DNA from 4 places in the Pseudomonas sp. S2_B07 genome. Region 1 is predicted to be linked to each of the others. Evidence: predicted binding sites of a transcription regulator. Region 1 holds the regulator's gene; each other region holds the start of a gene.
The links. Region 1 encodes FliA, which starts transcription of late flagellar genes. Its sites were predicted from a motif close to CTAAAGTTTNNNNNNNNNNNGCCGNTAA; they were not measured.
Positions count from the first base shown of each region.

Region 2: motA (flagellar motor stator protein MotA) is a predicted target of FliA. The motif match lies at 3,006-3,033, and genes of this name have one in related genera.
Region 3: AB4N43_RS07275 (methyl-accepting chemotaxis protein) is a predicted target of FliA. The motif match lies at 3,699-3,726, and genes of this name have one in related genera.
Region 4: AB4N43_RS03170 (methyl-accepting chemotaxis protein) is a predicted target of FliA. The motif match lies at 2,811-2,838, and genes of this name have one in related genera.

Region 1 is NZ_CP162769.1:1,850,581-1,858,335, forward strand. It holds gene AB4N43_RS08620 (chemotaxis protein CheA) at 1-1,606, opposite strand, end outside; gene AB4N43_RS08625 (protein phosphatase CheZ) at 1,661-2,449, opposite strand; gene AB4N43_RS08630 (chemotaxis response regulator CheY) at 2,472-2,843, opposite strand; gene fliA (RNA polymerase sigma factor FliA) at 3,011-3,751, opposite strand; gene fleN (flagellar synthesis regulator FleN) at 3,748-4,578, opposite strand; gene flhF (flagellar biosynthesis protein FlhF) at 4,695-6,029, opposite strand; gene flhA (flagellar biosynthesis protein FlhA) at 6,041-7,755, opposite strand, start outside.
Region 2 is NZ_CP162769.1:3,055,232-3,062,986, forward strand. It holds gene AB4N43_RS14070 (caspase family protein) at 1-349, shown strand, start outside; gene AB4N43_RS14075 (toll/interleukin-1 receptor domain-containing protein) at 349-834, shown strand; gene motB (flagellar motor protein MotB) at 880-1,923, opposite strand; gene motA (flagellar motor stator protein MotA) at 2,086-2,937, opposite strand; gene AB4N43_RS14090 (HDOD domain-containing protein) at 3,104-4,642, shown strand; gene rhdA (thiosulfate sulfurtransferase) at 4,685-5,500, shown strand; gene asd (archaetidylserine decarboxylase) at 5,517-6,377, shown strand; gene AB4N43_RS14105 (molecular chaperone) at 6,520-7,755, shown strand, end outside.
Region 3 is NZ_CP162769.1:1,559,319-1,567,073, forward strand. It holds gene acnA (aconitate hydratase AcnA) at 1-2,628, shown strand, start outside; gene AB4N43_RS07270 (CPBP family intramembrane glutamic endopeptidase) at 2,862-3,653, shown strand; gene AB4N43_RS07275 (methyl-accepting chemotaxis protein) at 3,757-5,322, shown strand; gene AB4N43_RS07280 (hypothetical protein) at 5,593-6,060, shown strand; gene AB4N43_RS07285 (alpha/beta family hydrolase) at 6,169-6,867, opposite strand; gene ccoN (cytochrome-c oxidase, cbb3-type subunit I) at 6,966-7,755, shown strand, end outside.
Region 4 is NZ_CP162769.1:685,857-693,611, forward strand. It holds gene AB4N43_RS03145 (FMN-dependent NADH-azoreductase) at 1-25, opposite strand, end outside; gene AB4N43_RS03150 (LysR substrate-binding domain-containing protein) at 155-1,063, shown strand; gene AB4N43_RS03155 (MmcQ/YjbR family DNA-binding protein) at 1,060-1,419, shown strand; partial or broken gene AB4N43_RS03160 (DUF1294 domain-containing protein) at 1,416-1,846, opposite strand; gene AB4N43_RS03165 (undecaprenyl-diphosphate phosphatase) at 1,843-2,673, opposite strand; gene AB4N43_RS03170 (methyl-accepting chemotaxis protein) at 2,967-4,601, shown strand; gene pnuC (nicotinamide riboside transporter PnuC) at 4,830-5,393, shown strand; gene AB4N43_RS03180 (AAA family ATPase) at 5,390-5,914, shown strand; gene AB4N43_RS03185 (hypothetical protein) at 6,271-6,726, shown strand; gene AB4N43_RS03190 (hypothetical protein) at 6,728-7,306, shown strand; gene AB4N43_RS03195 (heme utilization protein) at 7,370-7,755, shown strand, end outside.

The DNA.
Region 1 (7,755 bases):
CACCGCGTTTTACCGCGATGGAACGCAGGACGTGCGGGTCCATGCCTTTGCCGTCATCGGAGATCGACAGCAGGATGTGGTCACCTTCCTGTTCCGCCGCAAGTACGACTCGACCGCCACGGGACTTGCCCGAGGCTTCGCGTTCTTCCGGCGACTCGATGCCGTGGTCGACCGCGTTGCGCACCAAGTGGACCAGCGGGTCGGCCAGGGCCTCGACGAGGTTCTTGTCGAGGTCGGTTTCTTCGCCGACCAGTTCCAGGTTGATCTCTTTCTTGAGCTGGCGAGCCAGGTCGCGAACCAGGCGCGGGAAGCGCCCGAAGACTTTCTTGATCGGTTGCATCCGGGTCTTCATGACCGCGGTTTGCAGGTCAGCCGTGACCACGTCGAGGTTCGACACCGCCTTGGACATGGCTTCGTCGGCACTGTTGGCACCCAGGCGAACCAGACGGTTACGCACCAGTACCAGTTCGCCGACCATGTTCATGATTTCGTCGAGACGCGCGGTATCGACCCGCACGGTGGTCTCGGCTTCGCTCGCCGGTTTTTCCGGTGGCGGCGCAGCCGGAGCACGGGCCGGGGCCGGTGCAGCAGCGGCAGCGGCAGCCGGTTTCGGTGCCTCGGCTTTCGGTTCTGGTGCCTTGGCCGCCGGTGCCGCTGCCTTGGCAGCGGGCGCCGGGGCAGTGACGACAGTGCCTGTCGCCACATCGGTGAACTTGCCTTTACCGTGCAATTCGTCGAGCAGCGATTCGAACTCGTGATCGGAGATCAGATCCCCACCCACCGCCGCCGCAGTTGGCGCAGGTGTAGCCGGTACCGAAGCAATGGCCGACTCCAGCGCATCCACCGCAAAGTTGCCTTTGCCGTGCAACTGGTCGAGCAGTGCTTCAAATTCGTCGTCGGTAATGTCGGAGCTGTCGCCCGCCGCTTTTGGCGCAGCCGGTGCGGCTGGCGCAGGGGCCACGGCATCAACGGCGAACTGGCCTTTGCCGTGCAATTGATCGAGCAACGACTCGAACTCGGCATCGGTGATTTCGTCGCTGGCAGCAGCATCGCTGGCAGGCGTTGGTGCTGCAGCCACTGGCGCTTCGGCCTGAGCCTTGACGGCGTTCAGCGAGTCCAGCAGTTGCTCGAATTCGTTATCGGTGATGTCGCCCGATTCGCTTTCGGCGGCAGGTGCTTCAGCCACGAGAGCAGCCGGTGCAGCTTCATCTGCCGTTTGCGGCTCGGCCAGACGGGCCAGGGCCTCCAGCAATTCAGGTGTCGCCGCCGTAACCGGGCTGCGCTCGCGGACCTCGCCGAACATGCTGTTCACCGCGTCCAGCGCTTCGAGGACCACGTCCATCAGTTCCGAATCGACGCGACGCTCACCCTTGCGCAGGATGTCGAACACGTTTTCGGCGATGTGGCAGCACTCCACCAGCTCGTTGAGCTGGAGGAAGCCGGCGCCCCCTTTTACAGTGTGAAAACCGCGAAAAATTGCATTGAGCAAGTCCGCATCATCCGGTCGGCTTTCCAGCTCGACCAGTTGTTCGGACAGTTGCTCTAGAATCTCGCCGGCCTCAACCAGGAAATCCTGAAGGATCTCTTCATCGGCGCCGAAGCTCATTAAGGGGGTGCTCCTACAGGTCTAAAAACCTAAAAAACCTAGAATGCTGAAACGCTAAAATCCCAGGCTGGATAGCAAATCGTCCACATCGTCCTGACCGGACACAACGTCTTCTCTTTTATCGGCATGAATCTGCGGACCTTCACCCTGAGAGAGATGTTTTTGTGGATCTTTTTCGGCGAGCATCGATTCACGGTCATGTTCGATACCCGCAAAGCGGTCTACCTGGCTGGCCATGAGGACGAGCTTGAGCAAATTGCTTTCAACTTCGGTGACCAACTGGGTCACGCGCTTGATCACCTGACCGGTGAGGTCCTGGTAATCCTGAGCCAGCAGGATGTCGTTGAGGTTGCTCGACACCGTGCGGTTGTCCTCGGTGCTGCGTGTCAGGAAACCGTCGACGCGGCGGGCCAGCTCACGGAACTCTTCAGCCCCGACTTCGCGGCGCATGAACCGGCTCCAGTCCGTGCTCAACGCCTGGGCTTCTTCGCTCAGGCTGTTGACCAGCGGCGTGGCGCTTTCCACCAGGTCCATGGTGCGGTTGGCCGCGGCCTCGGTCAGCTTGACCACATACCCCAGGCGCTCGGTGGCGTCCGTGATCTGCGACACTTCCTCGGCTTGCGGCATGTTCGGGTCAATCTGGAAATTGACGATCGCGCTGTGCAGCTCGCGAGTGAGCTTGCCCACTTCCTGATACAGGCCACGGTCACGGGTCTGATTGAGCTCATGGATCAGTTGCACAGCCTCGCCGAACCTGCCTTTTTCAAGGCTGGCGACCAGTTCGACGGCATGTTTTTTCAGGGTCGATTCAAAATCGCCCTGTGAAGATTCTTTATGCTCCATAGCTCCCCCGTGGCGCAGTGGATCAACCGATGCGTTCGAAAATCTTCTCGATTTTTTCTTTCAACGCCTGGGCCGTGAAGGGTTTGACCACATAGCCGTTTACACCGGCCTGGGCCGCTTCGATGATCTGCTCGCGCTTGGCTTCAGCGGTCACCATCAACACCGGCAGGTGCTTGAGCTTTTCATCGGCGCGCACGTGGCGCAGCAGATCGATACCGGTCATGCCAGGCATGTTCCAGTCCGTTACCAGAAAGTCGATGCTCCCGCTGTTGAGAACCGGAATGGCGGTAGTGCCATCGTCAGCCTCGACCGTGTTGGTGAACCCAAGGTCACGCAACAGGTTTTTTATGATCCGCCGCATCGTTGAGAAGTCATCAACGATGAGGATTTTCATGTTCTTGTCCAATTCGACCTCCAAGCAGTCTTAAACGCGCCCAGCACCTGGACGCGCCATTTCAATCAATTCGGCAATTCACTCGATGACTGTCTGGAGCACAACAGATCGCGACCGGTGCCGTTCAAATCCGCACCAGCCCCGTTCGCAGTGTCCCCACACTGCCTTCAGCGCGCTCGCCACTCCCCCAAACGCCCCCGCAAACGGGCCGCGCACTGGCTGTGTAACTGGCTGACCCGCGATTCGCTGACCCCCAGGACCTCACCGATTTCCTTGAGATTCAACTCTTCGTCGTAGTACAGCGCCAACACCAGTCGCTCGCGCTCCGGCAAATTGGCAATCGCGTCCGCCAGCGCCGCCTGGAAGCGTTCATCTTCCAGATCGCGTGACGGCTCGAGATGAGCACTCGCGCCATCCTCGTGCAGCCCTTCGTGTTCGCCGTCCTGCAACAGATCGTCGAAACTGAATAAGCGGCTGCCCAGGGTGTCGTTCAAAATCCCGTAATAATCGTCGAGACTCAATTGGAGTTCGGCCGCAACCTCGTGATCTTTAGCGTCACGGCCGGTTTTAGCTTCAATAGAGCGAATTGCGTCACTGACCATACGGGTATTTCGGTGGACCGAACGTGGCGCCCAGTCCCCCTTGCGTACTTCATCGAGCATGGCGCCGCGGATTCGTATGCCCGCGTACGTCTCGAAACTGGCGCCTTTGCTGGCGTCGTATTTGGTCGATACTTCGAGCAGGCCGATCATCCCGGCCTGGATCAGGTCTTCAACCTGGACACTGGCCGGCAGACGGGCCAGCAAGTGGTAAGCAATGCGTTTGACCAGTGGCGCGTAACGCTCGATCAGCTCGTACTGCGCGTCACGTGCCGACTTCTTGTAGAGGTTGTAGCCACTGGCTGTCATAGGACGGGTCCTGCGGTCTGTTGCACGAGGCGCTCGACGAAAAACTCAAGGTGCCCGCGCGGGTTGGCAGGCAGCGGCCAGGTATCAACTTTCTGCGCGATGGCCTTGAACGCCAGGGCGCACTTGGAACGCGGGAAGGCTTCATACACGGCACGTTGTTTCTGCACAGCCTTGCGCACGCTTTCGTCGTAAGGCACCGCGCCGACGTATTGCAAGGCAACGTCGAGAAAGCGGTCGGTGACCTTGGTCAACTTGGCGAACAGGTTGCGACCTTCTTGCGGGCTCTGGGCCATGTTGGCCAGGACACGGAAGCGGTTCATGCCGTAATCGCGGTTAAGCAGTTTGATCAGCGCGTAGGCGTCGGTGATCGAGGTCGGCTCGTCGCAGACCACCAGCAAGACTTCTTGCGCTGCGCGAACAAAGCTGACTACCGAGTCACCTATGCCCGCAGCGGTGTCGATCACCAATACGTCGAGGTTGTCGCCGATGTCGCTGAACGCCTGGATCAGGCCGGCGTGTTGAGCCGGGCTCAAATGAACCATGCTCTGGGTACCGGACGCGGCCGGAACAATTCGAATACCGCCCGGGCCCTGCAACAGAACGTCGCGCAGCTCGCAGCGGCCTTCGATCACGTCGGCCAGGGTACGTTTGGGTGTCAGTCCCAACAGAACGTCGACGTTCGCCAGGCCCAGGTCAGCGTCCAACAGCATGACGCGACGGCCGAGTTCAGCCAGGGCCAGTGACAAATTCACTGACACGTTAGTCTTGCCGACGCCACCTTTGCCGCCGGTCACCGCGATCACCTGTACGGGATGCATGCTGCCCATGTTATTTCTTTACCTTGTCTTGCATAGACGGAGGCCACATTACTGGCTGCGCGTTCGCAAATGGAACAATGCATGGCAGACCATCGATGTAGGTACAAAAACTGTTCATGACTACCTTAGCCAACCTGCTTGGTCGGGCTGTGGTAAATATCAGCGAACATATCAGCCATGGCTTCTTCGCTGGGTTCTTCCTGCATTTGCACGCTCACGGCGCGACTGACCAACTGATGACGGCGCGGCAGATGCAAATCATCCGGAATCCGCGGACCATCGGTCAGGTACGCCACCGGCAATTCATGACTGATCGCCAGGCTCAGCACCTCGCCCAGACTTGCCGTTTCATCCAGTTTAGTCAGGATGCAGCCAGCGAGCCCGCAGCGCTTGTAACTGTGATAAGCGGCTGTTAGAACCTGTTTTTGGCTGGTGGTTGCGAGCACCAGGTAATTTTTTGATTTGATGCCACGCCCGGCCAGGCTTTCGAGCTGCATGCGCAGGGCCGGATCGCTGGCCTGAAGGCCTGCGGTATCGATCAGCACCACGCGTTTGCGCAGCAGCGGCTCCAGCGCCTGAACCAGCGACTGGCCCGGATCGACGTGGGTCACCGACACATTGAGAATGCGCCCCAGCGTCTTGAGCTGCTCCTGGGCGCCAATGCGAAAGCTGTCCATGCTCACCAGCGCGATGTTCTGCGCGCCGTACTTGAGCACGTAACGGGCAGCGAGCTTGGCCAGGGTGGTGGTCTTGCCCATGCCGGCAGGGCCGACCATGGCAATCACGCCGCCCTCTTCCAGTGGCTCGACTTCCGGTGTGGCGATCATCCGCGCCAGGTGCGCCAGCAACATGCGCCAGGCCTGACGGGGCTCATCGATATCACCGATCATGGCCAGCAGATCGCGCGACAACGGGCCGGACAGGCCGATGCGTTGCAGGCGACGCCAAAGGTTGGCCTGGGCCGGACGACTGCCTTGCAGCTGATTCCAGGCCAGCGAACCGAGCTGTACTTCCATCAGTTCACGCAGGCTGTTGAGTTCGAAGCGCATCGAGTCGAACGCACGTGGATCAACGCCGCCAGCAGCCGGTGCCGGGGCAGGCGCCGAGCGACGCGGTTCGGCGTAGGTCGGTTCGATCAGTGGCTCGGCAGCGGTCAGTGGCAGGCCGGCGAACAACTGGCGATTGGTGGTCTTGTCGCCTTCGGTCTCGCCATCGCCACGCAGGCTCAATTCGGCCTGGGCAGTCACAATGCGCGATTGGGTCTTGCGCAGCTCATCCTCGAGTTCCATGTTCGGAACGCGCGGGGCCAGCGCCGACAATTTGTAATCCAGCGCAGCCGTCAGCTCGACACCGCCGGCGATCCGGCGATTGCCAATAATGGCGGCATCGGCGCCCAGCTCATCACGAACCAGTTTCATGGCCTGACGCATATCGGCGGCGAAAAAACGCTTAACTTGCATAAACCACTACCTCAGCCGTTGGGCCCTACTGTCGCAACGATGGTCACTTGCTTGTTGTCAGGGATTTCCTGATAAGCCAACACATGCAAACCCGGGACTGCCAGTCGGCCAAATCGCGACAACATGGCGCGAACCGGGCCGGCCACCAGCAGAATCACCGGCTGACCTTGCATTTCCTGACGCTGCGCCGCATCGATCAACGAGCGCTGCAGCTTCTCTGCCATGCTTGGCTCCAGCAGAACGCCCTCTTCCGAGCCTTGTCCTGCCTTCTGAAGACTATTGAGCAATATCTGTTCCAACCTTGGCTCCAGGGTGATCACTGGTAGCTCGGAGTCAGTACCTACAATGCTTTGGACGATTGCGCGGGATACACCGACCCGCACAGCGGCCACCAAAGCGGCAGTATCTTGACTCTTGGCGGCGTTGTTGGCGATCGCCTCGGCGATGCTGCGAATGTCGCGCACAGGCACCTGTTCGGCCAGCAGCGCTTGCAACACCTTGAGCAGCTGCGACAGCGAAACCACGCCCGGCACCAGCTCTTCAGCCAGTTTAGGCGAGCTTTTGGCCAGCAATTGCATGAGTTGCTGGACTTCTTCGTGACCGATCAGTTCGCTGGAGTGCTTGTACAGGATCTGGTTCAAGTGCGTGGCAACCACGGTACTGGCATCGACCACCGTGTAACCGAGCGATTGCGCCTGGGCGCGCTGGCTGATTTCGATCCAGACCGCCTCCAGGCCAAAAGCCGGATCTTTGGCGGTTATGCCATTAAGCGTGCCGTAGACCTGCCCCGGGTTGATCGCCAGTTCGCGATCCGGGTAAATCTCGGCTTCTGCCAGGATCACGCCCATGAGCGTGAGGCGGTAGGCACTCGGCGCCAGGTCGAGGTTGTCACGGATATGCACCGTCGGCATCAGGAAGCCCAGGTCCTGGGACAGCTTCTTGCGCACGCCCTTGATCCGCGCCAGCAGTTGCCCCCCCTGATTGCGGTCTACCAGCGGAATCAGGCGATAGCCGACTTCCAGGCCAATCATGTCGATAGGCGTGACGTCATCCCAGCCCAGCTCTTTGGTCTCCATGGCGCGGGCCGGCGATGGCAGCAGTTCCTGCTGACGCTTGACCTCTTGCAGCGCCTGGACCTTGACCACGTTCTGCTTCTTCCAGAACAGGTACGCACCACCGGCAGCGAGAGCAGCCATGCTCAGGAAGGAAAAGTGCGGCATGCCGGGCACCAGGCCCATCACTGCCATCAGTCCCGCCGCGACAGCCAACGCTTTCGGCGAGGCGAACATCTGGCGATTGATTTGCTTGCCCATGTCTTCCGAACCGGAAGCACGGGTCACCATGATCGCGGCGGCCGTGGACAACAGCAGTGATGGCAATTGCGCCACCAAACCGTCACCGATGGTCAACAGCGCGTACACCCGACCGGCATCGCCAAAGGTCATGCCGTGCTGGAAGATACCGACCGCCATGCCGCCGATCAGGTTGATGAACAGAATCAACAGGCCGGCAATGGCGTCACCGCGCACGAATTTGCTGGCACCGTCCATGGAACCGTAGAACTCAGCCTCCTGGGCGACTTCCATCCGGCGCAGTTTGGCCTGGTTCTGATCAATCAGGCCGGCGTTCAAATCGGCGTCGATTGCCATTTGTTTGCCGGGCATCGCATCGAGGGTGAAGCGCGCGCTCACCTCGGAAATCCGCCCGGCACCCTTGGTCACCACGA
Region 2 (7,755 bases), 1.2 Mb from region 1:
GTTAGGGGCATGGGAGCAACGGCCGGTGTTCAAGACCAACGTTTCGCAATTTGTGCCGCTGCGGGAAGTGACGCCGCTGATTGCCGAAGAAACCCTGCGCAAGCTCAAGGACTGGTTCCCCGAACCTAGCTACGTATTCCCGCTGGACCCCAGTTATGAACCGACCGAGGCCGCGTTCGATTCCGACAACGGCGACATCTTCAAGCAACTGCAAAAGTGCAACCGCCACAGCCTGATCGAACCGGTAGACGCCGAGCACATGTACTACGCCGCCCTGCATTCCACCGGCTGCCGCCTGACCGCCCTCGGCGCCTACTACCGCGAACTCGCGATCAAAGGACATTTCTGATGCCTGTGTTTATCAGCTACCGCCATAGCGACCGCCCCCACGCCATCGCCATCAACTCCCGCCTGATTCAGGCCAACATCAAGACCTACTTCGACGTGCTGGATCCGGAATCACAGACCACTGACGACATCACCGGGGTCATCACCCGCAACATCACCGCGTGCACGCATCTGATTGCGGTGGTCTCGGGCAAGACCGCGTTGTCGTGGTGGGTGCCGTTTGAAATCGGTGAAGCGACCATCAGTAATCGACGGATCTGCTCATTCAAGACAGAACCGGCGGAACTGCCGCTGTATCTCGATAAATGGCCCAAGATCAGCACCGACAGGGATCTGGAGTTTTTCATCGATGCCTATCGAGAGGAAGTGGCGACCAAGCGCTCAATGACACTGGATTCAATCAGCGAATCCCTTTATGGCACCTACAAACGCAATGCCGAGCTGTTCCACGACCAGCTCAAGAACCGTATTCAACGGGGTTTCTGACAGGCACAAAAATTAAGCCGACATCGCTGTCGGCTTTTTTGTCGGTCACTGCTTCGGCGGTTCAGCCGGTTTCGGTGCCGGGTTTTCGAAGATATTCAGACGCTCACGAAGCTCATGGGCCGGCAGCGGCTCTTTGTCCGCCGGCAAGGCGTTCGGGTCAACTGGTTTGGCCGGCACTTCGCCCGGACCGCCCTGCCCTTGTGCTGCCGGGGCTGGTGCCGGCTCTGGCGCAGGTTCTGCACCTTGCGAGCCTTCAATGGCCTTTTGGGCTTTCTTGGTCAGTACCACGATGTCGATGCGGCGGTTGACCGGATTGAACGGGTTCTCGCGGTCAAACAGTGCCGACGAGGCATAACCGACCACCCGCGCCACCTGTTGATCCGGATAGCTGCCGGCGACCAGCGCACGGCGAGCGGCGTTGGCACGGTTGGCCGAGAGTTCCCAGTTGCCGAAATCGCCGGTACCCGAGTACGGCTTGGCATCGGTGTGACCGCTGATGCTGATCTTGTTCGGCACCGCTTTGATGGTGTCGGCCATGGCCAGCAGGATGTCTTCGAAGTACGGTTTCAAACGCGCACTGCCGGAGTCGAACATCGGGCGGTTTTCGGCGTCCATGATCTGGATACGCAAACCGTCCTGCGTGATCTCGAACAGGATCTGGTCCTTGAATTTCTGCAGCTGCGGATTTTCATCGACCTTGTTCTGCAATTCTTGCAGCAACAGTTCCAGGCGTTCCTTCTCGACCTGCTCGGCCATGCCTTCGACCTGTTCGGTGTCGACAGTGACGCGGTCTGGCTGCGGCTGGGATTTCACCTCGGGGTTGAGGGTTTTCTCCGGCGCCAGGGTCGGGGAGCCACCCAGATCGATGATGTACGGCGTGCCACTTTCGGTAAAGCCGACCGGGTCTTTGAAGTAACCGGCGATGGCGATCTTCTGTTCCGGGGTGGCGGTGGACAGCAGCCACAGCACCAGGAAGAACGCCATCATCGCCGTCGCGAAGTCCGCGAAAGCGATTTTCCAGGAACCACCGTGATGCCCGCTCGCGTATTTCTTGACGCGCTTGATGATGATCGGCTGGTTATTTTCCATACAGAGTGCTCTGTCTCACAAATACTGTTCCTTTTTGACGGTGCCTGTTGTCGCCATACGGCGTTGCCGCTCCTCGCCATAGCGGGCTATGACTCGTCTCGGCGCCTTGTCTGGCAACAACAGTCACTCGCCAAAAAAGGAACGTATTTGCAAAACAGAGCACTATCGACCGCGAACCGCTTGTTCCAGCTCAGCGAAGCTAGGACGGTGCGCCGGGTACAGAACCTTGCGACCGAATTCCACGGCCAGCGATGGCGGCATGCCGGACGCCGAGGCCACCAGCGAAGCCTTGATGGCCTCGTAGACGTTCAGTTCTTCCTTGGCATCGTGGGCCAGGGCATGAGCCAGCGGGCCAAAGAAACCGTACGCCGCGAGAATACCGAAGAAGGTACCGACCAATGCCGCACCCACGTGTACACCGATCATTTTCTGATCGCTTTCACCCAGGGAGGCCATGGTCACCACGATACCCAGTACCGCCGCGACGATACCGAAACCCGGCATGGCGTCAGCGATGCCATTCACCGCGTGGGACGGGTGATCGAGGTCTTCCTTGAGGCTGGTCAGTTCCATGTCGAACAGGCCTTCCAGCTCATGGGGAGCCATGTTGCCGGAGGACATGATGCGCAGGTAATCGCAGATGTACGCGGTCATGCGGTCATCTTTGAGCACCGCCGGGTACTTGGCGAAAATCGGGCTCGCGGCAGCATCTTCGATGTCGCCTTCGATGGCCATCATGCCTTCGCGGCGGCTCTTGTTGAGGATCTCGTAAATCAGCCCCAGCACTTCAAGGTAAAAGGTGTGGTTGAAGCGCGAGCTGAACATCCCGAAGGCTTTCTTCAGAACGTTTTTGACCATGTGGCCAGGGTTGGCTTGCAGGAATGCGCCAAAGGCTGCACCACCGATAATCATCACCTCGAAAGGCTGGATAAGGGCAGCAATCTTGCCGTGGGAGAGCACGTACCCGCCGAGCACGCTCGCGAATACGACAATGATGCCGAGAATTTTAGCCATAGGTAGGAGAGCACTTACTGAGTCGGGTTCAAGGTCATATTCGGAGGTCGAAAAATCTCTTCTTCTCCTTATCGGCAAAACTGCGCCAGACTATAGGCCGTTCAAGCGAAAAGCTAATTTAGCCTACTCCGGGCATAGGTAATGCAGACGAAGATTGCGTCCAACCATGGCTAACCAGACGAACACTCCCACTCAAAAACCGACCACTCTAGAAGGCTGGGTCAAGCTTCTCGATGGCGTGCGCCTGCCGGTTCCGCAAGACAGCCATGACCGTGTCTGCAGAGCTATCGCCGATAACCGCAGCTCACTGCGTGATATCGCCGAATTGATGCAAGACAGCCCGGCCCTGGCCTTGAGCATCATTCGTGAAGCCAATCGCCATACCCACGGCAGCATGACCGAGCCTGCGGAAAACCTGGAAGTGGCGATCAATCGCCTCGGCTTGAAACGCACCGAAGAACTGCTCGCCCGCCTCCCCGCCGAACCCCAAATGCAGATCCCGCTTGCCTTGCGCCAGTTGCAATTGATCAGCCAGCACGCGACGCAACAGGCCAATGGTTTTTTTGCCAGTCGCCTGGCTCGGCTGTGGCAGGACATTCATTGGGGCAGTCTGCTGTTCCTCTCGCCGCTGTGGCCGATGGCGTTGACCTATCCGCAATTGCTCGAAGAATGGGAACTGCGGGTCATCCATAAAGGTGAGTCGGCGCGCAAGGTCGAAAAGCAGTTGTTCGGGGTGCGCCTGCTGGATATTTGCCAGGCTCTGGTGACCATCTGGCGCCTGCCGATCTGGGTAGAACAGGGGTATCGCCTGCTGCTGACCGAGCAGCGCGAACTGGTCAAAGTGCTGCGCATTGCCCGCGATAGTGATCATCCGTTGCGCCAGCAAAACCGCCTCGATGACGATCCGACCCTGCGGCGCTGGCTCAATCAGCCGGCCAATACCGTGCTGCTGGCCAACGGTCTGGCACTGTCGGCGCAACAGGCGTGGGACAGCCCGCACAGCGAGCGCTGGCAATACCTGACCAGCCTTTACCTGCAAATGCCCATGGCCGACGTGCAGCAACAATTGCACCAACAGGCCGCCAACAGCGCCCGACTGCATGCCATGCCGGACCTCTGGCACCCCGCTGTTTCGCTGCTTTGGCCGTGGGGCATGAACCGGGTCCACGCCGCCTTGCTGCCGGCCCCGGCGCCGACCACCGAAGACCTGGCGAAGTGGCGCAGCCAATGCGCCGAGTTGCTGGTGGAGCCAAGCCCCTTCACCAACGCGATGCACTTGACCACCTCCGCCCGGGACGCTCTGGTCGCGTGCGGCATGCGTCGCGTCATGATCTTGATGGCTGATCGCACGCACGCCAATCTGCGGGTGCATCAGGTTGCCGGTTTGCCAGCAGAAGCGGCCGGGCTGAATTTCGCGGTGAGCCAAAGCTCTGTGCTACAACGTTTGCTCTCGCAACAGGCCCAAGTGCGCCTGACACCGGCCAACACCGCGCAGTTCTCGGCGTTGTTGCCTGGCAACCTGCGCGCGCAGTTCCGTGGCGAACACTTGATCCTGCGCTCACTGGTCAATAATGGTCGGGTGATCATGGTGGTGGTGGCGGATCAGGGCGGCGGGCCGTTCTCGGAAATCACCGTGCAAGCCTTCGGCAAAACCGCGCAGTGCATTGAGAAAGCCTTGAACACCTTTAGCCACCGCGGCCAATGACGCTGCGCTACAATCCACCCTTTTGTGCCCTGGAGACCTCACATGTCTGACTTCTCTGGCTTGCCGCTGGTGATCGAGCCGAGCGACTTGCTCCCTCGCCTCGAGGCCCGCGATCTGATTCTGGTGGACCTGACCAGCAGTGCCCGCTATGCCGAAGGGCATATTCCCGGCGCGCGTTTTGTTGATCCGAAACGCACGCAACTCGGTCAGGCGCCGGCACCGGGGTTGATGCCGCCGCAAGCGGCACTTGAAGCGCTGTTTGGCGAGTTGGGCCACAACCCCGATGCGGTGTACGTGGTGTATGACGACGAAGGTGGTGGCTGGGCCGGGCGTTTTATCTGGCTGCTGGACGTCATCGGCCACCGTAAATATCACTACGTCGACGGCGGTCTGACGGCCTGGCTGGCAGAAGGCATGCCGATGTCGATCCAGATCCCGGCCCCCGTTGGCGGCCCGGTGAAATTGACCCTGCACGACGAACCCACCGCGACCCGCGAGTACCTGCAAAGCCGACTCGGCGCCGCCGACCTGGCGATCTGGGACGCGCGCGGGCCGCTGGAGTACTCCGGCGAGAAAGTGCTGGCGGCCAAGGCCGGGCACATTCCGGGCGCCGTCAATTTCGAGTGGACTGCCGGCATGGACAAGGCGCGTAACCTGCGCATCCGCACGGACATGCCGCAGATCCTCGAACAGCTAGGGATCAGCAAAGACAAAGAAGTCATTACTCACTGCCAGACTCACCACCGTTCTGGCTTCACTTATCTGGTGGCCAAATCCCTCGGTTATCCGCGGGTCAAAGGCTACGCCGGTTCCTGGGGCGAATGGGGCAACCACCCCGACACCCCCGTAGAGATTTAAGGTTTAAGGACAGTTAATGAACAAGCGTCTGTTTATCCTCAGCCAATACCTGCTGCCCCATCACTTGCTCTCGCGACTGGCCGGCTGCATTGCCGAATGCCGCGTGCGCTGGTTCAAGAACGCCTTTACCGCCTGGTTCGCCAAGCGTTATCAGGTGGACATGTCCCAGGCGCTGGTCGAAGACCTGACTGCCTACGAACACTTCAACGCGTTCTTCACCCGCGCCTTGAAGGACGGCGCTCGTCCGCTCGACGAAACCCCGGGGGCGATCCTCAGCCCGGCCGATGGCGCAGTCAGCCAGCTCGGTCCGATCGAACACGGTCGGGTGTTCCAGGCCAAGGGCCACAGCTTCAGCGTGCTGGAGTTGCTGGGCGGTGACGCGGCCAACGCCGCGCCGTTCATGGGCGGTGATTTCGCGACTATCTACCTGTCGCCGAAGGACTACCACCGCGTGCACATGCCGCTGGCCGGCACCCTGCGCGAGATGGTCTACATCCCGGGCCGGATTTTCTCGGTCAACCAGACCACCGCCGAAAACGTGCCGGAGCTGTTTGCCCGCAACGAACGTGTGGCGTGCATTTTCGACACTGAGCGCGGGCCGATGGCCGTGGTGCTGGTGGGCGCGATGATCGTTGCGTCGATCGAAACCGTCTGGGCCGGGCTGGTCACGCCGCCGAAACGCGAATTGAAAACCTTCCGCTACGACGAAGCCGCGCGCGCGCCCATTCATCTGGAGAAAGGTGCGGAACTGGGTCGCTTCAAACTGGGTTCGACCGCTGTCGTGCTGTTCGGGCCAGACCAGGTCAAATGGGCCGAAGAACTGGCGGCCGGTTCGCCGGTACAGATGGGCCAGGGCATGGGTCTGCCTAAGGCCTGATCCGCTGATCCGCTCTTGCGAACATCTTCGGAGGAGCGGATACCACTCGGTGGCGACCGCTCTGGTTGTCCCGCGCTGATGGACATAGCTGCTACAGTCAGGTCATTCACTGCCCATTGACCGGCTGGAGTTTTTCCACGGCATGAATGAAACCAGTCCCCACCTGCTGCTAAGCGCCCCGCTCCCCGCGCAATTGCGCCTGACTTTCTGCGAAGCCACCCCACGCGACCTCAAGCGCTGGATCGCCGCCCTGCCCAAAGCCAACATCGGCGAAACCGCGCGCCAGCTCTATCAAGCCTTGGGTGAACTCAACCAACTGCTGACACCGAGTGCCAATCGCCTGCCCATGCTCGAGCTGCTCAGGCCCGAGGTGTATTACGTCTGCAGACACCTGGAGCGGCATTTCCTGCACCAGGCGATTGTTCTCGACGAGCGTTCGCGCAAGATCGCCAACCTTTGCCAGGCCCTGCAAAGTCATTTGGCGATCGGCTACAAACAGATCGTCATCCGAATCACGCCTCGTTTCAGCAAAGACCGTGCGCCACTGCTGGCGCAAGCGTTGCAACGGGCACTCCATTGCCTGAACGGTCAGTTGATCCGCGCCACTCAGCTCTACTGCCCAGTGCCGGACGGTGTGTGGCTGGAATTGCATCAGTTGTACCGGATCGGCTGCGAACACCGGTTGCAACACCTGAGCCTGCGCGATGAACTGGCCAGCCAGACGCACTCCCTGAGCATCGAACAGACTTACGCCGTCGCCCTGCTGCTGGGTGCGTCACGCTGCAATCAATTGCGCCAGAACCAGATCGCCCGCCTCGCCGAAGCGCTGGAAGCCTGGAGTCATCGGGTCAAACTACCAGCCGATGGATTGTTCGCCGTCGCGCCGGACCTCGACACTGGCCCGCGTTACCGCAACAAGTTCCGGGCCGGGCAGCAAGCCGGTTTGCTGGGGTTTGATCCGCAGCCACTGGTCGACACCATCGAAACACACTTGCAAGGCAATAAAGACGCCTTGCCCGTACCCACAGGTCTTAGCGTGGACACGCTGCAGCACCTGCACGCCGCCTGGGGTCAAGCGGCCGAGCGCAGTTTTCAGCGAACGGCCGGTCAAGGTACGTTGACGCTGTGCGTGGGGATGAGCGCACTGCACTTTTATCTGGGCGGGCAGCGCTCATTCAGCGACCTGTTGAAAAACCCTGGCCACCGGCCCGCGCAGTTTTCGGCAATGCCTGCGGCCAGTCGGGGCAGCGACCCCTGGCATCAGGCGTTCGATGCCGCGTCACAGGGCACTGCCGATGCCTTGCTGCCCTACGAAGAAATTGAATACCCGCAACTGCAAAATGACGACAGCAAAGAGGCCGACAGCAACCGGCATTTT
Region 3 (7,755 bases), 290 kb from region 1:
CCCATGTCGTTGAAAGTGCTGCTGGAAAACCTGCTGCGCTGGGAAGACGAAAAAACCGTCACCGGCGCCGACCTCAAGGCGATTGCCGCGTGGCTCAAGGAGCGTCGCTCCGACCGCGAAATCCAGTACCGCCCCGCCCGCGTGCTAATGCAGGACTTTACCGGCGTGCCCGCCGTGGTCGACCTGGCCGCCATGCGCGCCGCCATGGCCAAGGCTGGCGGCGACCCGCAACGCATCAACCCGCTGTCGCCGGTGGACCTGGTGATCGATCACTCGGTGATGGTCGACAAATTCGCCAGTGCCAGCGCCTTCGAGCAGAACGTCGACATCGAGATGCAACGCAATGGTGAGCGATATGCGTTCTTGCGTTGGGGCCAGAGCGCCTTCCACAACTTCAGCGTGGTGCCGCCGGGCACCGGGATCTGCCACCAGGTCAACCTTGAATACCTCGGACGCACGGTCTGGACCAAGGACGAGGATGGCCGCACCTACGCTTTCCCCGACACACTGGTCGGCACCGACTCCCACACCACCATGATCAACGGCCTCGGCGTGCTCGGCTGGGGCGTCGGCGGGATCGAAGCGGAAGCGGCGATGCTCGGCCAACCGGTGTCGATGCTGATTCCCGAAGTCATCGGTTTCAAACTCACCGGCAAACTCAAGGAAGGCATCACCGCCACCGACCTGGTGCTGACCGTCACCCAGATGCTGCGCAAGAAAGGCGTGGTCGGCAAGTTCGTCGAGTTCTACGGCGACGGCCTCGCCGACCTGCCGCTGGCCGACCGCGCGACCATCGCCAACATGGCCCCTGAATACGGCGCCACTTGCGGCTTCTTCCCGGTGGACGATGTGACGCTGGAGTATTTGCGCCTGTCCGGCCGACCACCGGAAACGGTGAAACTGGTCGAGGCCTACTGCAAGGCTCAAGGCCTGTGGCGCCTGCCGGGCAAGGAACCGATCTTCACCGACAGCCTGGCGCTGGACATGACCAGCGTCGAAGCCAGCCTCGCCGGCCCTAAACGTCCGCAGGACCGTGTTTCCCTGCCCAATGTCGCGCAGGCGTTCACGGACTTCATCGACCTGCAATTCAAACCCACCAGCAAGGAAGTAGGACGCCTGGAAAGTGAGGGCGGCGGCGGTGTCGCAGTGGGCAACGCGGACTTGGCCGGTGAAGCCGATTACGAACACGACGGCCAGACCTACCGCCTGAAAAACGGAGCGGTGGTGATTGCCGCGATCACGTCCTGCACCAACACCTCCAACCCGAGCGTGATGATGGCGGCGGGTCTGGTGGCGAAAAAGGCTGTGGAGAAAGGCCTCAAGCGCAAACCGTGGGTCAAGAGTTCACTGGCGCCCGGTTCGAAAGTGGTCACCGACTACTACAAGGCAGCGGGCCTGACTCAATACCTCGATGAACTGGGTTTTGCGCTGGTCGGCTACGGTTGCACCACGTGCATCGGCAACTCCGGCCCATTGGCGGAGCCGATTGAAAAAGCCATTCAGGCCGCCGACCTGACCGTTGCTTCGGTGTTGTCGGGTAACCGCAACTTTGAGGGACGCGTGCATCCACTGGTGAAAACCAACTGGCTGGCCTCCCCGCCGCTGGTCGTTGCCTATGCGCTAGCCGGTACGGTGCGCATCGACATCAGCCGTGAGCCGCTGGGCGATGACAAGGACGGCAATCCGGTGTACTTGCGGGACATCTGGCCGAGCAGCAAGGAAATTGCCGATTCAGTGAGTCAGGTCAACACGGCGATGTTCCACAAGGAATACGCCGAAGTGTTTGCCGGCGACGAGCAATGGCAAGCCATCCAGGTGCCACAAGCGGCGACCTATGTGTGGCAGGACGATTCGACCTACATCCAGCATCCGCCGTTCTTCGACGACATCGGCGGCCCGCCGCCGGAAGTCAAGGACGTCGCCGGGGCGCGGGTACTGGCGCTGCTCGGCGACTCGGTGACCACCGACCACATCTCCCCCGCCGGCAATATCAAGGCCGACAGCCCGGCCGGTGAGTACTTGCGCGACAAAGGCGTGGAGCCGCGGGACTTCAACTCCTACGGTTCACGTCGCGGCAACCATGAAGTGATGATGCGCGGCACCTTCGCCAACATTCGTATCCGCAACGAAATGCTTGGCGGCGAGGAAGGCGGCAACACTTTCTATATTCCTACGATGGAGAAAATGCCGATCTACGACGCGGCCATGCGTTATCAAACGTCAGGCACGCCGCTGGTGGTAATTGCCGGTCAAGAATACGGCACCGGTTCAAGCCGCGACTGGGCGGCCAAGGGCACTAACCTGCTGGGCGTGAAAGCGGTCATCGCGGAAAGTTTCGAGCGAATTCACCGCTCCAACCTGGTCGGCATGGGCGTGTTGCCGTTGCAGTTCAAGCTGGATCAGAACCGCAAGAGCCTGAACCTGACCGGCAAGGAAACCCTGGATATCCTAGGGTTGACCGGTGTGGAGCTGACGCCGCGGATGAACCTGACGCTGGTGATCACCCGTGAAAATGGCAGTAAGGAAAAGATCGACGTGCTGTGCCGCATCGATACGCTCAATGAGGTCGAGTACTTCAAGTCCGGCGGGATTTTGCACTATGTGCTGCGCCAGTTGATTGCCTCATAAAGGCCTGCTGACAAAGACACCGCCTTCGGGCGGTGTTTTTGTTTGTGCCGCAAACGGCCCATAATCCCCCCGCTTTTGCATACCCAACACAAAACCTCTGTAGGAGTGAGCCTGCTCGTGATGAGGGCGGTACATTCAACATCAATGTCGCCTGACACTCCGCTATCGCGAGCAGGCTCACTCCTACAGGGGGCCGGCGTATGCCGCAAAATTTTGCACATTAAGGATGCTCAATGATCGCCCTGCCATGGACCTACCTGGCCCTTCTCTCCCTTGGCTTCAGCCTCGCTTTGACCTACGGCCAACTCAGCTGGCTGGCCTTGATCACCATCGCCTTGCTGTTAGCGGCCGGTGCCGCCGTCCGCCAGCAAAAACTCCCGATCGTCCGTTACTTCGGTCACGGCCTGTTCATCTTCCTGGCCATGTCGCTGGCGATGCACTGGCTCCCCGGGTTCTTCAACGGTCGCGCGATCGCCCCTCAATACCTCACCGCCGATGCCGTGCCGTTTTCCATGTACCTGAATCAGGACAAACCGCTGATCGGCTTCTGGCTACTGCTGGTATGTCCATGGATTGTCGGCCGGCGCTCCTGGCGCCTGGGCGTTTACGCCACCGCCCTGGCCCTGACGCTGTGTGCCGTACTGGCCTTGGGTGGGGCGCTGTTGCTGGGCATGATCAGTTGGGCGCCGAAGTGGCCAGACCAGGCCTGGCTGTGGCTGCTGAACAATCTGTTGCTAGTCACGCTGGTTGAGGAAGCGCTGTTCCGAGGCTACATCCAGGGCGGCCTGAGCCGTAGCTTCAAACACCTGCCCTATGGCGAAAACCTCGCCCTGCTGCTCGCGTCGTTGCTGTTCGGCCTGGTGCATGTGGGTGCTGGCTGGCAATGGGTGCTGTTGGCGAGCCTCGCCGGTGTCGGGTACGGCCTGGCCTATCGTTTCGGCGGTTTGGGTGCCGCCATTGCCACCCATTTCGGCCTGAACCTGCTGCACTTCGCGCTGTTCACCTATCCGATGCTCGCGGGTTGAGGCAATGCTCATTTTGCGACGCAGCGCTGATTATTGAAAAATAATTTCAACTAATTCCTGACACCGCCGACAACCTTTCAAAGCCTTGCGGATTGAATTAGCCATGCGTAACAACCAGCCCATTACCCAACGCGAACGGACCTTCCCGGCACAGCAACGGTTGATTTCCACCACCGATGCCAAGGGCGTGATCACCTACTGCAACGACGCGTTCGTCGAGATCAGCGGGTTTTCTCGTGAGGAACTGGTCCGCGCACCGCACAACCTGGTCCGTCACCCCGACGTCCCGGCCGCCGTGTTCGCGCACATGTGGGGCACTCTGAAACAAGGCTTGCCATGGATGGGCATCGTCAAGAATCGCTGCAAGAACGGTGATCACTATTGGGTTAACGCCTACGTGACACCGGTGTTCGAGGGCAACCAGGTGATCGGTTACGAGTCGGTGCGGATCAAACCCACCACCGAACAGATCCAGCGTGCCGAAGCGCTCTACCAACGCATCAACCAGGGCAAGTCCGCCATTCCATCGACTGATAAATGGCTGCCGGTGCTTCAGGACTGGCTGCCGTTCATTCTGGTCAGCCAATTGAGTTTCATGATCGGTGCGACGCTGAATTCCCATTGGGGCTTTGCCCTGGCGGCCGGCCTGTCGGTGCCGTTGGGCCTGATGGGGCTGAGCTGGCAGCAGCGTGGTCTCAAGCGCCTGCTGGTCCTGGCCGGGCAAACCACGTCCGACCCGTTGATCGCACAGATGTACACCGACAGCCGCGGCGCCCAGGCGCGCCTGGAAATGTCGATCCTTAGCCAGGAAGCCCGTCTGAAAACCTGCCTGACCCGTCTGCAGGACACCGCCGAGCACCTGACCGAACAAGCGAAACAGTCCGATACCCTGGCGCACAACAGCTCCAGCGGCCTGGAACGTCAGCGCGTCGAAACCGAGCAAGTGGCCACCGCCGTCAACCAGATGGCCGCCACCACTCAGGAAGTCGCCAGCCACGTACAGCGCACCGCCGACGCCACCCAGGAGGCCAATCGCCTGACCGGTCGCGGCCGCGACATCGCCGGGGAAACCCGCGATGCCATCCAGCGTCTGTCGGTGGTGGTGGGTGAAACCGGCCTGACCGTGACTCAACTGGCCAAGGACAGCGACGAAATCGGCGGCGTGGTCGATGTGATCAAAGGGATCGCCGACCAGACCAACTTGCTGGCCTTGAACGCCGCCATCGAAGCGGCCCGCGCCGGGGAGATGGGCCGTGGTTTTGCGGTGGTGGCTGACGAAGTTCGTCAACTGGCGCAGCGCACCAGTGAATCCACCGGGCAGATCCACGCCCTGATTGCCAAGCTGCAGCAGACTGCCAGCACCGCCGTGCAAACCATGGAAGCCGGGCATCGCCAGGCCGAAGAAGGGGTGGCGCGGGTACTGGAAGCGGATCAGGCGCTGGTGGGGATCAGCGAAGCGGTGGCCAACATCACCGACATGACCACCCAGATCGCGGCGGCGACCGAAGAGCAAAGTGCAGTAGCTGAAGAGATCAGCCGCAACATCAGCAACATCTCGCAACTGGCTGACCAGACGTCGGAACAGGCGCAGAACTCGGCGTTGTTGAGTGAAGAGCTGACGAAGACGGCTAATACGCAGTATTCGTTGGTGGAGCGGTTTAATCGCTGATCGTTGAAGGGATGAATAAAAACCGGAAAATCAAACATCCGGTTTTTTTTCGTCTGTAGAAACCATGCGGTCCCTTTTGACGTAAGAGCTTTAACTCAACCAATTGTTTTTTATACGCTATTTATGTACTCCCTCCCCCATCATCACAATTCAACAAAACATACAACTGACAACTTTGACAGTAGCAGAAAGACCTATTACCCGCTAAAACCATTTTCGCAACCTGGCAATTACCTGATTAACAAATCAATAAACCGCAGGAGACGAACCATGGCTATTCACGATATTTTACTGCCAGAACAACAATCTATAACTTCCAAAAACTTGTTCGACTGGAATGACAATGCACATAAAACAACATCTGAACAGAATAGTTTTTCTAAACATCAGCATGCCAGCGGAAAAATCAGCTGGCTCTTCTGGGGGTCTGTAGGAAACAGCTCCGAGGGCACTTATTTCGCCTACCAAATGTGGATCGATTACAAGGGAGACGATCTGATTGCGCAAGAGTACACGCTCGGAAACGGACTCAACTTTCAACACTTTCACTCCCTTCCCGACAAGCCAGGTAATTGGATCAGGATTGTCGATGCGGACACAGCAAAACTCCGCATCAAGCTCGACCCCAAAAAAGGGACTGTATCAGGCACTTTTGCTGCCACATTCACCAGCGACGGCTACAACTTAAATCCAGAAGGAAATATACAAATGACCTCCGAATTACGGGACAACATTTAGTTCGGTCAGCAGGGATTCCTCCCCTTACCAGCGCATTGTAGAAATCCCTGATAGATACATCGGGGATTCTCTATTCAAACGTTCATTTTTTATCTGATGAAGATCCGGCTAGGTATTAAAACTAAAAATCTGACAGATAGATTCGGCTACTTTTTGCGCCGCAGTCGCCAAATGCTGCTCATGCGTAAACCCCGAAGCCTTCAACGGCTTCAAATCATGATCCCCTGCCACCAGCCAGAACACTTCGATACTCGGTGACAACGTGTAAGCCTCGACCGCCTCACGATTCCCCAGCGCGTCCCGCTCGCCTTGAACAATCAGCGTCCGCGTTTTCAACCCGGCCAAATGCTCGACCCGAGGTTTTTCCGGTTTACCCACTGCGTAAAACGGATACCCCAGACACACCAATGCATCCGCCCCCAACTCATCAGCCAGCAAACTCGCCATCCGCCCACCCATGGACTTGCCGCCAATAGCCAAACGCCCAGTGACATGGCGTCGCACCACGGCATACACCTCACGCCAGCATTCCAGCAGTTTCGGCGCCGGATTGGGTGGTCGCTTACCCCCATCAACACGCCGTTGCGCCATGTATGGAAACTCGAAGCGCAACACGTTGACGCCCAGCGCAGCAAGGCGTGCGGCCATGTCGTTCATCCATTCGCTGTCCATCGACGCTCCGGCGCCATGGGCAAGGATCAACGTCGTCGATGCCGGCCCTGTAGCCGCATTCCACAACCATCCATGATCCTGCACGCACTGCGCCCATTGATCCCCGTCAATACCGGCCTTGTGCTGTTTGTCCATGCTTGCCTCGCTTTTAGTCTGCCTATAACTCCGGCCGAAGGGAGCGTCATTGCCTTGCGCAGACGACTTCACTTCAGCTGAACCGTGGATGGGGAACCATGAACACTTCTATCAGTACCGCCTACAACTACAAGGTGGTCCGCCAATTCGCCATTATGACGGTGGTGTGGGGCATCGTCGGCATGGGGCTCGGGGTTTTTCTCGCGGCCCAATTGGTCTGGCCCGAACTCAACTTCAATTTGCCGTGGACCAGTTTCGGCCGGTTGCGCCCGTTGCACACCAACGCGGTGATCTTCGCGTTCGGCGGTTGCGCCCTGTTCGCCAGTTCGTTCTATTCGGTGCAACGCACCTGCCAGACACAGCTGTTTGCGCCGAAAATCGCCGCGTTCTGCTTCTGGGGCTGGCAACTGGTGATCCTGTTGGCGGCGATCAGCCTGCCGCTGGGTTACACCAGTTCCAAGGAATACGCCGAGCTGGAATGGCCGATCGACATTCTGATCACCATCGTCTGGGTCGCCTACGCCATCGTGTTCTTCGGCACGCTGGCCAAGCGCAAGACCAAACACATCTACGTCGGCAACTGGTTCTTCGGTGCGTTCATCATCACCGTGGCGATTCTGCATATCGTCAACAACCTTGAGTTGCCGGTGAGTTTCACCAAGTCCTACTCGGTGTATTCCGGTGCGACCGACGCCATGGTCCAGTGGTGGTACGGCCACAACGCGGTGGGCTTTTTCCTCACCGCCGGTTTCCTCGGGATGATGTATTACTTCGTGCCGAAACAGGCCGAGCGCCCGGTGTATTCCTATCGCCTGTCGATCGTGCACTTCTGGGCGCTGATCACCCTGTACATCTGGGCCGGCCCGCACCACTTGCACTACACCGCAC
Region 4 (7,755 bases), 1.2 Mb from region 1:
TCGAATCGATATGCAACAGTTTCATGTGGGATCTCCAGGTGAGGACCGCCACGGGGCGATCTGATGGAGTGAATCCTACAGACGAAACCAATGGCTGATTAGACCGCAACAATGCGATAGTTCGTCCCACTGATAGAACAATCGGACTGCCGTCATGCAAGACCTCAATGATCTCTACTATTTCGCCAAGGTGGTGGAAGCCGGCGGTTTCGCGGCCGCCGGGCGTTTGCTCGGGATACCCAAGTCGCGCCTGTCGCGGCGTATCGCCGAACTGGAAGAACGCCTCGGTGCGCGCCTGCTGCAACGCACTACCCGGCAACTCAAGCTGACCGCTGTGGGCGAGCGCTACCTGCGGCACTGTCAGGCGATGCTGCTGGAAGCGGAAATGGCCGATGAAGCGGTGGCCAGCATGTCCAGCGAACCACGTGGGCGCTTGCGAGTGTCCTGCCCCGTGGGCCTCGCGCATGAAATGTTGCCGACGGTCATCGCCCGATTTCTTGAGAAGTATCCGCAGGTGCAACTGGAAGTGATGCTGCTCAATCGCCGGGTCGACCTGGTGACTGAAGGCGTCGATGTCGCCTTGCGCGTGCGAGAGCTCGGCGACGAAGATCCGCTGCTGGTGACCCGACGCCTGCGCCAGGCACAAATGGCCATGGTCGCCACCCCGGCGTTTTTGCACGGACGTGAAATCAATCACCCCGAAGACCTGAAAACCCTGCCCGTGCTCGGCGCCCTTGAAGCCGACCGCATGGTGCATATCCGCCTGCTGGATCAACAGGGCAAAAGTGTCGATCTCAGCATGGAGGCGCGGCTGGGCATTGATGACTTTATCGTGCGCAAGGCCTGCACCCTCGCCGGCCAGGGTTTTACCCTGTTGCCGATGATGTATTGCGAGCCGGAGCTGGAAGACGGTTCGCTGGTTCAACTGTTGCCCGATTGGTCGTTGCCTGGCGGCTGGCTGCAAGCGGTCTACCCTCACCGGCGCGGGGTGATGCCGGCGGTTCGTGCCTGGCTCGACCATTTGATCGAAACATTCAGCGCCTGTGGGGACCGTTTGATATGAAGGCTGGACGTATGAACGAAGAGGATGTCGCGCAGTTCTGTCTCGCGCTGCCGGGTGCGCGGGAAGACTATAAATGGGGCGGTGTACGGGTATTTTCGATTGCCGGAAACAAGATGTTCGCGTTGCAGAACTTGCGCGGCGATTCCCTGGCCTTCAAAGTCGACAAGGACCTGTTCCTGGGGCATTGCGATCGACCGGGCATCCACCCGGCTCCCTATCTGGCGAGAGCCCAGTGGATCATCATGCAAACGCCCTACCCGCTGGGCGCCGAAGAACTGCAAGGCTTATTGCAACGGTCCCACCAATTGGTGGTGAGTAAACTGCCCAAGCGCACCCAGGTGGGACTGCTGCTTTAAAACAAAGCCAACAGGTTTGCGCCGAGAAACATCTGGTCGATCCAGAACACCTGGTGCAGCAACACAATCAGCCAGAACAGCAGTTGATAGGAGACTTTGCGGGTCTTGTGCCGAAACACCTGCTGGGCCAGCAAGGCGCCGGGCCAGCCACCGGCCATTTCGACCGCGTGCAAGACGTTTTCCGGCGTGCGCCAGGCGTCGGTGCGGGCCTTGCGTTTGTCGCTCCAGTACAGGAAAAACGCCAGCACACTGACGATCCCGTATGCCGCCAGCGGAATCAGCGACACCCCACGCAGCCAGAGTGACACCGACCCAAACAGCGGCAACGCGCACAGCACTGCGAAAACCAGCAGTTTGAGCCGCAGGTTCTGGATGCGCTCTCCCCGGACCTGCGTCCGGGGTCGTGGTGCCTGCCGGCGTCACTCATGGCTTGGCCGCGGACCAGTCAACCCAGCCGAACTGCCAAGTGGCCAGAATGACCAGGCCGAACACGATGCGGTACCAGGCGAACGCTGCGTAGCTGTGGCTGGCGATGAACTTGAGCAGGCCACGGACCGCGATCATCGCGAAGATGAAGGCTGTCACGAAACCGATCGCGAACACTGGAAAATCAGCCGGCACGAACAGGTGGCGGTATTTGAACCCCGAATACACCGCCGCCGCGACCATGGTCGGCATCGCCAGGAAGAACGAGAACTCGGTAGCGGTCTTGCGCGACAGGCCGAACAGCAACCCGCCGATGATGGTCGACCCGGAACGCGATGTCCCTGGAATCATGGCCAGGCATTGGGCGAAACCGACTTTCAGCGCATCTTGCCAGGTAATCTCGTCGACGGTTTCGGCATGCACCTGATGTTGGCGTTTCTCGGCCCACAACATAATCACACCGCCCACCACCAACGCCGTCGCGACGGTAATCGGGTTGAACAGGTAATGGTGAATCAGGTCGGAGAAAATCACCCCCAATACCACCGCCGGCATGAAGGCGATCAGCAGGTTGGCGGTGAAGCGACGCGCGCTCGGTTGCGTTGGCAAACCGGTGACCACATCGAGAATCTTGCGACGAAACTCCCACACCACCGCCAAGATTGCACCCAACTGGATAATGATGTTGAACGCGATAGCCCGCTCACCACCAAAGTTGAGCAAGTCGGCGACGATGATCTGGTGCCCGGTACTGGAAATGGGCAGAAACTCTGTCAGCCCTTCTACTACGCCAAGTATCAATGCCTGAAAGGCGGTCCAAAGATCCATCAATCCCCCAAAAAGCAATGCCCCCAGGCATGCCCCGTTAGTTTTGTTTAAACGTTCATCGCGCTGAGCGTAGTTGAAGTTCCGCGCGCACAGGATCCAGACGAAACCGTAAAAATTCCGTGAAAAATCGAGCGTGATTCAGGTTTTTCCGCGCGGGGCCGAAATCCTATCAGACAAGCCTTTAAAACGCTGCTGCGGAATAGGACTTGGGTCGCATAGGCCCGACCGGCAAAGCGTGGTTGGATGCGGGCATTGGTTTATGACAATAAAAAGAAAACTGGAGTAACCGCGTTATGAACAGCTTGCGCAGTGTGTCGATCAGCCGACGCTTGTGGCTCATCTTGATCGTGTCGGTGGTGATGCTGCTGACACTGGGCATGTTGATGCTCAAGCAGATTCACGACGACCTTTATCAGGCCAAGGCGCTGAAAACCCAGCACGTGGTACAGACCGCCAGCGGCATTTTGAATTACTACCATGACCTGGAAACGGCCGGCACCCTCACGCGCGAGGCCGCGCAGAAACAGGCACTGACCGCGGTTCGCGGACTGCGCTACGACCAGAGCGACTATTTCTGGATCAACGACCTGACGCCGGTGATGATCATGCACCCGGCCAACCCCAAGCTGGACGGCCAGAACCTCTCGGCCATCCGCGACCCGGATGGTTTTGCGGTGTTTAACGAAATGGTCGCCGTGGCCAAGGCCAAGGGCGCCGGCATGGTCAACTACCGCTGGCCGAAACCGGGCGCCAGTGCCCCGGTGGAAAAAACCTCTTACGTCAAACTCTTCGAGCCTTGGGGCTGGGTGATTGGCTCGGGCGTGTACATCGACGACACGCAGGCCGAATTTAACGGCCAGGTATGGAAGGCCACTTTCCTCGGCGTGGTCATCGCGCTGGTGATGGCGCTGTTGGTGATCCTGATTGCCCGCAGTATTGTGCGCCCGCTCCAAGACACCGTGAACGCCATGGCCAATATCGCCAGCGGTGAAAGTGACCTGACCCGCAGCCTCGATACCCACGGCCGGGACGAAGTGGCGCAACTGGCACGACACTTCAACGCGTTTACCACCAAGCTGCGCCTGGTGATCACCGAGCTGCAGGTGTCCGCCAGTGCGTTGGGTCAGTCGTCCAGTGAGTTGGGTAATGACGCTGCCCAGGCTCAGCAACGCAGCCAGCAACAGTCGCAGCAGATGGAACTGGTGGCCACGGCGATTAATGAAGTGACCTATGGCGTGCAGGATGTGGCGAAGAACGCCGAGCATGCGGCCAGCGAAATGCGCGATGCCGAATCCCAGGCGCAGCAAGGCCAGATCAACATCGACGGCAGCTTGCAGCAGATCGACAAACTGTCCGGCACCATCGATCAGGCAGTCGAGGTGATTCGTACCCTGGCAACGGAAAGCACGCAGATCGGCAGCGTCCTGGAGGTGATCCGCTCCATCGCCGAGCAAACCAACCTGCTCGCCCTCAACGCCGCCATCGAAGCGGCCCGGGCCGGTGAGCAGGGTCGCGGGTTCGCGGTGGTGGCCGATGAAGTGCGCCTGCTGGCCCAGCGCACGCAGAAGTCCACGGCGGAAATCCAGTCGATGATCGAACGCCTGCAAAGCCATTCGGAGGCGGCGGTCAAGGTCATCGGCGACAGCAGCCGCGCCTCCCAACTGACCATCGAACAAGCCGGTCTGGCCGGTGCGAGCCTGAATGCGATTGGCCAGGCGTTACGCAACCTCAACGGGCTGAACGCGTCTATCGCCAGCGCGACGTTGCAGCAGGCCCATGTGGTGGAAGACATCAATCAGAACGTGACCCAGGCCGCGGGCTTGTCCCACAGCACCGCGTTGGCGGCGGAGCAATCGAGTGTGGCCAGTGTTCGGCTGAAAGACCTGAGCGAGCAGTTGAACGGTTTGCTCAAGCAATTTCGCGTGTAACCCCCCTGTAGCAGCTGTCGAACAACGGGAGGCTGCGTTCGGCGACGAAGTCGTCGTGAATTCACGCAGCGCGGTGTTTGAGTCAGACCGCGTGTACAGGGTTTACGACAGCTGCGCTGCCGAACGCAGCCTCGCGCTGCTCGACAGCTGCTACTAGCCAGCAGGTTCTACTTGGCGGCGGCTGCCGGTACAATCCGCCCCCCACTTCGCTCTCCCCAAGGAACCTCCATGTCCGGGCTTGAACTGTTTGCCGCTGCCCTCGGTGTGATCGCCGTCTGGTTGACGGTCAAACAGAACCCCTGGTGTTGGCCAATTGGCCTGGTCATGGTCCTGCTGTACAGCTGGATCTTTTTTGAGGTGAAGCTCTATTCGGACATGCTCCTGCAAGTGATCTACGCCGCGCTGCAACTCTATGGCTGGTGGCAATGGACCCGTGCAGGCGAAGCGAATACCGGTCGGCAGGTCAGCCGGCTTGACTCGAAATCAGTCGCTTTGGGCCTCGCGGTCGGCGCGCTGGGCAGTGTGCTGTTGGGCGCCGCCATGGCGCACTGGACCGATGCTGCCCAGCCATGGCTCGACGCTGCACTCACGGGGTTCAGCCTGGTCGCGCAACTGTGGATGGCGCAAAAACGCGTGCAATGCTGGCCGCTGTGGATCGCCGTCGATGTCATTTTCGTCGGGCTGTTCATCTACAAAGGCATGTACCTCACGTCGGCCCTCTATGCGCTGTTCCTGCTGCTGGCCGTGCAAGGCTGGCGTGAATGGCGTGCCGACCCGGTACTGCGCGCATGAAGGTGCTGGTGCTCACGGGGCCCGAATCCAGTGGCAAGAGCTGGCTGGCGGCTGAGTTACAGGGCCATTTCGGCGGTGTGCGGGTTGATGAATACGTGCGCTGGTTCATTGAGCAGAACCCACGCGACACCTGCCTGGGGGATATTTCCGACATCGCCCGCGGCCAGTTGCAATGGGAAGATGAAGCCCGCTCCCGGCAGCCCCGGCTGTTGATTCTCGACACTCACTTGCTGAGCAATATCCTCTGGAGCCAGACCTTGTTTGGCGACTGCCCTGAATGGCTTGAGCCGGCATTATTGGCTCGCCATTACGATTTTCACCTGCTGCTATCGCCGGAGCACGTCGACTGGACAGATGACGGCCAGCGCTGTCAGCCCGAACTGAGTGAGCGCCTGGAATTTTTCAAGGCAACTCACCTTTGGCTCGAACAGCACCGCCAACCGTTTCAGGTCCTGCGGGGAAGCTGGGAAAACCGCCGGGGGCAGGCCTTTGATGCGGTCACCCGACTGCTGGTTTCCTGAGCCGGTTTTGGGTCGATTTCCCCAGCCATTTCCCCTGCTTTGGGGCAAGAGTGTCCATTCGTGAAACACTCATCTACCCGCAAACAGGCCATTTCAGCGCCCTTCATCATCTTGTCATGACTCTTGTTAAGCGCTTGAAACACATCCTCGCAAACCCTTGTTCCAGAGCTTTGCGTCGCGATTGTTCAGCCAAGCCCTATCGAGCTTGTCTCAGCCATGAAACAGCGGACGTATCGCGCGCTTTTCACAAAAAGTTAACCCGTTGAATTAAAACGACAATTCAAAAGCGGCACAGCTTTCGCTCTCTCCTTCCCAACGCTGACAAGGGCCAGCCCACAAAAGAAGGAATTGCTGCCGTGGGGACTTTCAATAAAGGCATGACTTGCCTACTGCTGATCGGATGTGCCGCTACGTCGGTACTCAGCCTCAACGCTCAGGCTGATGGCAATGGCGTCATCGTTCTCACACGTGATGTCCAACCCGTCCCAATTGGCCGCACTGGCGGCAAAGACCCCTACCCGACCACCGTCAATGCCAACCCTTCAGCACGCATCACGTCGACCATGAGCAACACCGAGTTGACTGACGGTGATTTCGCCAGCATTGCCAGCGGCTCGACCATCAGCGGCAACATCAATCCAAACTCAACCGGTGGCAGCATGCCAGGCCTCAATGTCGTGACCAATCCCAACGGGATGCCTGGCATGAGCGCCGGCCACGGTGGCGGCAGCGGTGCCGCGATTTCCGGAACCATCAATCGGGCCATGAGTTCCGGCATGGCCCCACTGACCAGAATGGCCGGAGGTCAATGACATGAATCGTAGCCTGATCTTTCTCGCCTTGTTCGCCAGTGCCAGCGCCATGGCCGACTCCGGTGTTCCAACCGTGAACAACGCCACCATCCAGGATGCCGGCGTTCAGTACAAGGGCAACTTGAACGTCAACCAGGCGGCCGGCGATCAACAACAACAAACCAACGTTCGCGCCATCGCAATCGGTACCAATGCCGGGGCGAGCACCAAGATTCACCAGTCAATCGACACCTCCGCCAATCCGTCCATGAATGCGACGGCCACCATCGGCGGAACCTCTTTCAGTAATGGCAACGGTGTACTGGGCGTCAACCAGAGCGCCGGGGCCAACAACCAGATGGCCAACGCTGCGCGGATCAGCATCAGTGCTGGACCGCAGAGCGTCGACGATAGCGCCCTTTCTCAACAGAACGTGGCGTTGCTACCAAGCTCAGGAGCAACTGGGTCCCAAACCGGCAGTCGCCAGGTCGTTACCAGCGACCAGGCCTTCACCGGCAGCCGAGGGATTATCCAGGTGAACCAGAGTGCCGGGGTGGGGAACCGAATGGCTAACACCCTGAGCATCCGGGTCGCTGACTGACCCAAACGCAGTGCGATTAGAAAGTACCAACACTTAACCAACTAATAAGCACGGAGAAACACCATGAAACCTACAATGGCTCTCAAACCACTGGTTTTCGCTCTCGCAGCAGTGATGGCAATCGCAGCACAAGCAGGCGGTCGTGATGATGATCACGGTCATGGCAATGGTCACGGAAACGGGCATGGCAGTCATCAGCCTAAAGGCCCAACCCTGGATCAAATTCTTTCAATTACGGCTGGCGCCGGCGCTACTGTTCTGGATACACAGGACAGCGATGGCAACACAGTGCTGAACCAAGGCACCCAAAACGGTGCAGCAACCGACAACTCGCTCAATGGTTCCAACGGTAATATGGGCGCTAACGTGGCCGCCGGCGACGGCAACCAACAAGACAACGCCGCCGCACTGGCTACTGCTGACGAAAGCTTCATTTTCGGTTCTGCAGT